Regions from separate parts of the Pectobacterium peruviense genome, predicted to be linked through region 1. Evidence: predicted binding sites of a transcription regulator. Region 1 holds the regulator's gene; the other holds the start of a gene.
The links. Region 1 encodes CRP, which controls carbon source genes, mostly activating them, when cyclic AMP is high. Its sites were predicted from a motif close to ATGTGANNNNNNTCACAT; they were not measured.
Positions count from the first base shown of each region.

Region 2: the regulator CRP is predicted to act here: its motif matches at 1,741-1,758, upstream of msrB (peptide-methionine (R)-S-oxide reductase MsrB).

Region 1 covers NZ_CP161826.1:475,779-479,996, forward strand. Annotated here, with positions in the region: gene DUT67_RS02115 (aspartate aminotransferase family protein) at 1-384, shown strand, start outside; one part of gene DUT67_RS02120 (IS3 family transposase) at 539-890, shown strand; one part of gene DUT67_RS02120 (IS3 family transposase) at 890-1,794, shown strand; gene crp (cAMP-activated global transcriptional regulator CRP) at 1,818-2,450, opposite strand; gene DUT67_RS02130 (OsmC family protein) at 2,826-3,233, shown strand; gene DUT67_RS02135 (phosphoribulokinase) at 3,342-4,211, opposite strand.
Region 2 covers NZ_CP161826.1:2,485,906-2,490,123, forward strand. Annotated here, with positions in the region: gene ansA (asparaginase) at 1-13, shown strand, start outside; gene pncA (bifunctional nicotinamidase/pyrazinamidase) at 33-680, shown strand; gene DUT67_RS11250 (YeaC family protein) at 801-1,073, opposite strand; gene msrB (peptide-methionine (R)-S-oxide reductase MsrB) at 1,206-1,625, opposite strand; gene gapA (glyceraldehyde-3-phosphate dehydrogenase) at 1,983-2,978, shown strand; gene DUT67_RS11265 (D-hexose-6-phosphate mutarotase) at 3,086-3,955, shown strand; gene DUT67_RS11270 (aldo/keto reductase) at 4,037-4,218, opposite strand, start outside.

The sequences.
Region 1 (4,218 bases):
GGTACCACCTATGGCGGCAATCCTCTGGCCTGTGCGGTGGCGGAAGCCGCGCTGGATGTCATCAACACGCCAGAAGTATTGTCTGGTGTCGCGGATCGTCACGATCGTTTTATCAGTGAACTTGATAAAATCAACCAGCAGTATGGTGTATTTGATCAGGTTCGCGGTATGGGGCTTTTGCTGGGGGCTGAGCTGAAACCTCAATGGCATGGCCGTGCGGGCGAGTTCTTGGCTGCTGCAACGGCTCAGGGGCTGATGGTGTTGATGGCAGGGCCGAACGTGATCCGCTTTGTACCGTCTTTGATCATTGATGAAGATGATATCGCGCAGGGGATGGATAAATTCGCCAAAGCCGTCGCTCAAGTGGTTAACGCAGCACACTGATTACGCTCTCAACATCGCTTGCGACTTCCCGTTAGGTGGCGAGCAGGAAGCTCGGCATAAAAAAAGCGTGAGGCCGAGGCTTCACGCTTTTTTATTGGTAGTGATCCGTCCTGAATAGCGTTGACACGTCCCTGACTTAAATACGGAGAACGTGATGATGACTGAGTTCAAACGTACCCAACGTGATTATCCTCTATCCTTTAAAATAGCCGTCGTTGAACAGGTCGAAAAAGGCGAGATGACCTATAAACAGGCCCAGCAGCGATATGGCATTCAGGGGCGCTCCACCGTTCTTGTCTGGCTGCGTAAATATGGCCAGCTTGACTGGAGTCCCGGACTTCCTGACCTGATGAAAAGGAAACTGCTTGTGGCTCAGACAAATACCCCACTTACACCCGAGCAAAGAATCAAAGAACTTGAAGAGCAGCTTAAGCTGGCGAATCAGAAAGCTGAGTTTTTTGAATCTGTTATCAACGTCCTGAAAAATGATTACGGGGTAAGTGTCGTAAAAAAGCGGCCCGGCAAGTCCTTGCGCAGAGTCAGGCCCCAAAAGTCACCGTGACACGCGCATGCCAGCTCCTGGGGCACAGCAGACAGGCATGGTACCAGCATAATGCAAGGTGCAATAAACGACATGAACACAATAGTCAGGTTCTTGATTTTATTGCCCGAGTTCGGTGCCGTCAGCCACGTATAGGCACACGCAAACTCCACTCTCTGTTGAACCGTCAGGCAGGTGAAACACTCAATATCGGGCGTGACCGCCTGTTTAGCCTACTGGGTAAACACCGGCTTCTGGTACCCGTAAAGCGGGCATACCACAAAACGACCAACAGCCATCATCGTTTTTACCGGCATCCGAACTTGCTGAAGTCTGGCCCCGAACAGGTTACTGTCCTTCAGCCGGAGCAAGTCTGGGTCGCCGATATTACTTATCTACCAGTACGCAGTGGCACGGTCTATCTGAGTTTGGTCACGGATGCCTGTTCCAGAAAAATCATGGGTTACCATGTAGGGGATAATCTGCAAACTGAAAATGTGGTAAAAGCCTTCAAACGTGCGTTACGACAAAGAAAAACAAAAGGGCCGTTGATACACCACTCTGACAGAGGGCTACAATACTGTTCAGCGCTTTACCAGTCGGTACATGAGAGAAATGGGATAACCTGTTCAATGACAGATGGTTATGACTGCTATCAGAATGCGCTGGCTGAACGGATAAACGGCATCCTGAAAAATGAGTTTTTACTCTCTCGCCCAGCTAATCTGGCACAAGCGAGGAAAATGGTAAAAGAATCTGTGGCGATTTATAACCATGAGCGGCCACATCAGGCCCTGAAATACAAAACGCCCGATGAGGTTCATCAGGCGTTTTACAGGCAGAAAACTGTCAACCCATATCAGGACTAGTCATAGGGTACCGCGACAAGGGTTTAGCGAGTGCCGTAAACGACGATCGTTTTACCGTGCGCAGAGATCAGATTCTGGTCTTCTAACATTTTCAGAATGCGGCCCACGGTTTCACGCGAGCAGCCAACGATTTGCCCAATTTCCTGACGGGTAATTTTAATTTGCATGCCATCTGGATGCGTCATGGCATCAGGTTGTTTGGCCAGGTTGAGTAAGGTTTGGGCGATACGGCCGGTCACATCAAGGAAGGCGAGATTGCCGACTTTTTCTGAAGTAACCTGAAGTCTGTTTGCCATTTGCGCAGACAAGCGCATGAGGATATCCGGGTTAACCTGAATGAGCTGGCGGAATTTTTTATAGGAAATTTCAGCCACTTCACAGGCGGTTTTTGCCCGAACCCAGGCACTGCGTTCCTGACCTTCTTCAAACAGGCCGAGCTCACCAATAAAATCGCCCTGATTGAGGTAGGAAAGAATCATTTCCTTGCCTTCTTCATCTTTGATTAGCACTGCTACAGAGCCTTTCACGATGTAGTAAAGCGTTTCTGCTTTTTCACCTTGGTGAATCAGCGTGCTCTTCGATGGATACTTGTGAATATGACAATGGGAAAGGAACCATTCGAGAGTTGGGTCTGTCTGCGGTTTGCCGAGAACCATTCGCTATCATCCTCTGTTGTAATTCACTGCGCAAATTACAGGGGTCAGAGTTCCCTGTACGGCGTGTTTAACTGCTAAAAAAAATAAAATTCAGTCTAGGCAGAATGACGTCAGGGAATATACTGGAACCACTGTACCCTTGGTTTTTCGGTTGCTGCTTTGCCGCACCGTAAACGTGGCTGGGTATTTCTGGCTACGTCATCATCTTCTTCGTTTCTGGGTTTGTCCAGAAAAGGTCTATTCTATTTTCGTTTTAACACAGCTTTAAGGATGTGTCTTGTGTTGTCTCGCTTCAGCATGACAAAGCTCTGATTAACGCTGGTTTTTGTACAGTAACGGTATAAATTTTCAAAAAATTTTTAGTGGAGAGGCATCATGCAGGCTCGGGTAAAATGGGTTGAAGGCTTAACGTTTTTGGGCGAATCCTCATCGGGACATCAGGTATTGATGGACGGTAATTCTGGCGATAAAGCGCCCAGTCCGATGGAAATGGTGTTGATGTCCGTAGGGGGATGCAGCGCAATTGATGTGGTATCGATTCTGCAAAAGGGCCGTAATGATGTGGCGGATTGTGAGGTGAAATTAACCTCAGAGCGTCGGTCTGAAGCACCGCGCTTATTTACCCATATCAATCTGCATTTTATTGTGACGGGGAAAGGGCTGACCGATAAAGCCGTCGAACGTGCCGTCGAGCTGTCAGCGGAAAAATACTGTTCTGTGGCATTGATGCTGGGTAAAGCCGTTGAGGTGACACACAGTCACGAAATTAGAGTACTGCCATAATTCCTTTCTCTGAGCACTAATTCTGGTTACTTAAGCCCATTATTAGGGGAAACACAGGGGGGCCCGTAGAGAGGCCTCACCCTGTGGTCTCCGCGTGTATCTCGATGCTTATTCTATCGTTTTCCCTTCGATTAACCGCTGCACCAGCGGTGCCATGATTAATTCCATTGCCAGCCCCATTTTCCCGCCGGGAACGACCAACGTGTTGATGTGGGAGATAAACGAGCCCTGCAACATGGCGAGCAGATAGGGATAATCAATATTATCCAATCCCTGAAAGTGGATGACGACGAAGCTTTCATCCAGTGAGGGGATCGACTTGGCAGCAAACGGGTTGGAGGTATCCACGGTGGGTACGCGCTGGAAGTTGATATGGGTGCGAGAGAACTGCGGCGTGATATAGGTGATGTAGTCTTCCATGGAGCGGACAACGGAATCCATGACCGCTTCACGCGAGTGGCCGCGCTCATTGACGTCACGGATCAGCTTTTGTATCCACTCCAGGTTGACGATCGGCACCACACCGACGAGCAAATCGACATGCTGTGCCACATCATTTTGTTCGGTGACTACGCCGCCGTGCAGTCCTTCATAGAATAGGATGTCGGTAGGTTCTGGCATCGGTTCCCACGGTGTGAACGTCCCAGGAACCTGGTTATAGGGAATCGCTTCATCATAGGTATGAAGGTATTTACGCGTCTGACCACACCCATGTAGGCCATATTCAATAAACGACTGTTCCAGCAGGCTGAAATCATTCGCTTCTGGGCCGAAGTAGCTGATGTGGCGTCCTAAATCACGCGCTTTGCGGATTGCCATATCCATTTCCGGGCGGGTATAGCGGTGAAAGCTGTCACCTTCCAACTGGGCTGCGCGTAGGTCGAACTGTTGGAATATCTTACGGAAGGCCAGACTGGTGGTCGTGGTTCCCGCTCCGCTGGAGCCCGTAACCGCAATAATCGGATGTTGATGTGACATAAGGCGC
Region 2 (4,218 bases), 2.0 Mb from region 1:
CGATAAAGATTGAGTTAATCACGGAGTAGGTAATGAAAAAAGCATTGCTATTAGTTGATTTACAAAATGATTTTTGTCCCGCTGGCGCATTGGCCGTTAACGAAGGCGACCGCGTCATTGAGGTTGCCAACCGTGCTATTGAAGCCTGCGTGGCCGCTGGCGTCGCGGTGATTGCCAGTCAGGATTGGCACCCGGCTAACCACGGCAGTTTTGCCGTGAATGCGAATACCAAGGTCGGAGAAATCGGTGAGTTAAACGGGTGGCCGCAGATCTGGTGGCCCGTTCACTGCGTGCAGGGAACCACTGGGGCTGATTTTCATCCCGCACTGAATCAATCGGCTATTCAGTGGATCGTACAAAAAGGAACCCAGCCGGAAATCGACAGCTATAGCGCTTTTTTCGATAACGGGCATCGGGTTAAAACCGAATTGGATGCGTGGCTACACGCCAATCACATCACCCATTTGACTATTCTGGGGCTGGCGATCGATTATTGCGTCAAGTTCAGCGTATTGGATGCGATTGCTCTGGGCTATCACACCGAAGTCCTGGTGGATGGCTGTCGTGGCGTTAACCTTTCGCCCGGCGACAGTGAATCCGCATTGCAAGAAATGGTGCAGCGTGGAGCAACGCTTACAGACATGACGCAGTTTCTTACCACACTCTCGTCAGCACGCTAGCGCCATTCACAGCCTAAAATGACGGCAGCCGTTAAGGCTGCCAGCTCACAGGTTACCCGTCGGGTTCAGGGTAACCAGGTTTGAGCAACCAGATGTAAGAGTCATTGAGTTTAAGAGCAACTAGGGTTTAAGCGTAACAATCGCATCAGAACCGTTAAACTGGCGCTTCAGTTCCTGCTTGCTCTTCATCACGATTTCCCCATTAGTGCCAATCGTCATGTGCTCAGCCTGTTCGTTATGACGAGCCTGCCACATCATCACCATTTGCAGGCAGTTTTCTTTCTGTTCAGCCGTCAACGCGACACCGTCTGGCCATTTGCCCAGCTCTACCGCCGTGACTAACCGCTGATAAATCTCTGGCGTCATGACGTCGATCAGATCATTGAGTTCCATATCCGGTTTCTGCTCCGAGAAAGATCAGGTTTATTATTACTGGATTCCTGTGTTGACAGCGATCTTTAGTAGCTGAATCGTTTAAAGCAAGATATTATCTAGCTTATCGTCATCGCACTTATCGCAGACAGATTACCCGTCAACGCGTTCGCCATCAACGTCGTCGATAAAGCTCAGCGAAGCAGAATTCACACAGTAGCGTTCGCCAGTAGTTTTCGGGCCATCAGGGAAAACGTGCCCCAGATGCGCATCACACTGCCCGCAGCGGATCTCAATACGGCGCATGTTGTGTGACTCATCCTCCAGATAGCGAATCGCCTCTGAGGAGACGGGCTGATCGAAGCTCGGCCAGCCACAGCCAGAATCATATTTGCTGTCGGAATAAAACAGCGGAGCCTGGCAGCACAGGCAGTGATAAGCGCCTGTACGCTTGTTATGCAGCAATTTGCCTGAAAACGCAGGCTCAGTACCGCGTTGCTGGGTGACATAGCGCTGCATCTCTGTCATTTCAGTATTGTCGGATGGGGTATGCGAAGCAGAGTCGTTAGTCATGGAAGTCTCACAGCGGTGTTAGCTATTCAATTAATCATTGATTATAACAAAAAATTAACAACCTAACAGGCCGTTTTGGCCTAATATTATGAATGTTATTAGCACGAATATTTAATTGTGACACACGTCACATATCGGGATAACACAGGCTTTATATGATGCATTCCGCCCTCATATCAGTCTTAGATGTTACTTAGTTACAGGGTCGAGCGGTTTTCGCACAAAGTTTGGTCATAGGTTTGACTTACAGCAACTATTGACACGATTCCGCTTGACGCTCAGCAAGGTTTTTGTAATTTTACAACCAACCTTTTATTCACAAATTTTCTATTCACAAACCAATAGCTGGTGGAATATATGACTATCAAAGTAGGTATCAACGGTTTTGGCCGTATCGGCCGTATTGTTTTCCGCGCTGCACAAGAACGTTCTGACATCGAGATCGTTGCAATCAACGACCTGTTAGACGCTGAATACATGGCGTATATGCTGAAGTACGACTCTACTCATGGTCGTTTCAACGGCACCGTTGAAGTTAAAGATGGCCACCTGGTTGTTAACGGCAAAACCATTCGTGTTACCGCAGAGCGCGATCCTGCAAACCTGAAGTGGAACGAAGTCAACGTGGACGTTGTTGCTGAAGCAACTGGCCTGTTCCTGACTGACGACACTGCACGTAAACACATCGCTGCTGGTGCGAAGAAAGTCGTTCTGACTGGTCCATCTAAAGATGACACCCCAATGTTCGTTATGGGCGTAAACCACAAAACTTACGCTGGCCAAGAAATCGTTTCTAACGCTTCTTGCACCACTAACTGCTTGGCTCCGCTGGCAAAAGTCATCAACGACAACTTCGGTATCGTTGAAGCACTGATGACCACCGTTCACGCAACGACTGCAACGCAGAAAACCGTTGATGGCCCGTCTCACAAAGACTGGCGCGGCGGCCGCGGCGCAGCACAGAACATCATCCCATCTTCTACCGGTGCAGCTAAAGCTGTAGGTAAAGTTATCCCTGAGCTGAACGGCAAACTGACTGGTATGGCGTTCCGCGTTCCTACCCCGAACGTTTCTGTTGTTGACCTGACTGCACGTCTGGAAAAACCAGCTTCTTACAAAGAAATCTGTGCAGCAATCAAAGCCGCTTCTGAAGGCGAGCTGAAAGGCGTTCTGGGTTACACCGAAGACGAAGTGGTTTCTACCGATTTCAACGGTGAAAAACTGACTTCCGTGTTTGATGCTAAAGCCGGTATCGCACTGAGCGATAACTTTGTGAAACTGGTTTCTTGGTACGACAACGAAACGGGTTACTCAAACAAGGTTCTGGATCTGATCGCTCACATTTCTAAATAAGCGTCAGCGATGATTCGGTGAAAAAAGGGCGACGTGATGTCGCCCTTTTTTATTGTTAACTGCAGATTTCTTTTTACAACGAAAAACAATCAAAAAAAGGCACTATCATGCATAACACAATTTTCTCACTCCCCGTCACTAAGCAAATTAGCGCCACCCTCAGCCAACGTCAGTTGGATCAATTACCCGTCATCGTCGTTGATCATCCTGAAGTTCGAGCAGCAGTAGCACTACAAGGGGCGCACCTGCTCAGTTGGCAGCCGACAAACGAAGAGCCGGTGCTTTGGCTGAGCGACAATACGCCTTTTACTCATCACGTTGCTATTCGCGGCGGTGTCCCTATCTGTTTCCCTTGGTTTGGGCCTTTCGCCGAACCTAACCACGGTTTTGCCCGTCTGCTGCCGTGGGAATTTACCGCCCACAGCGAAGATGAGCATGGCGTACAACTCACATTCACACTGCGCGATAATGAAGAAACGCGTAAGAGCTGGCCGCATGAATTCACACTCATCGCCCGTTTCAAACTGGGCAAGGAATGCGGTATTGAGTTAGAAGCACATGGCGATTACAGCATTACCAGTGCGCTGCACACCTATTTCAACATCGGCGACATCAGCGATATTCGCATTGCCGGTCTGGGTGAGTCATTCATTGATAAGGTCGATCAGGGCAAACTGGCAACGCAGCAAGGCGATCTGGTCTTTACCGATCGTACAGACCGTATCTATACCCAGCCGCAGGACACTAGTGTGGTGCATGATGCCGTACTGAAACGCACCATTGAAGTCCACCATACACACCATAGCGATGTAGTGTCATGGAACCCCGGCGCAGAACTCTCCCGTACAATTGGCGATATGCCAGATGAGGGATATAAAACGTTCGTGTGTGTGGAAACTGCGCGGATTAATCAACCGTTTGTCGCGTCCGCCAAGGCTCCGGCTCGTCTGACGACGGTTATCCGCATCAAGAAATAACTACTGCTATATATACCCTAAATATCTTGGTGTATGGCTGATGATGCCATACACCCTTCTCTACAAATCCCTTAGCTTCCGCTACACCACATCCAAATGCTGTTTGCGCGTTGGCGGTGGAAATGCCTGATCTAACTGCGCGAGATCTTCCGCAGACAACAACACGTCCAGCGCTTTCGCATTTTCCTGAACATGCTTTACAGCACTTGCTTTTGGAATCGCGATCACACCCGGCTGACGGATGGCCCATGCCAATAAAAGTT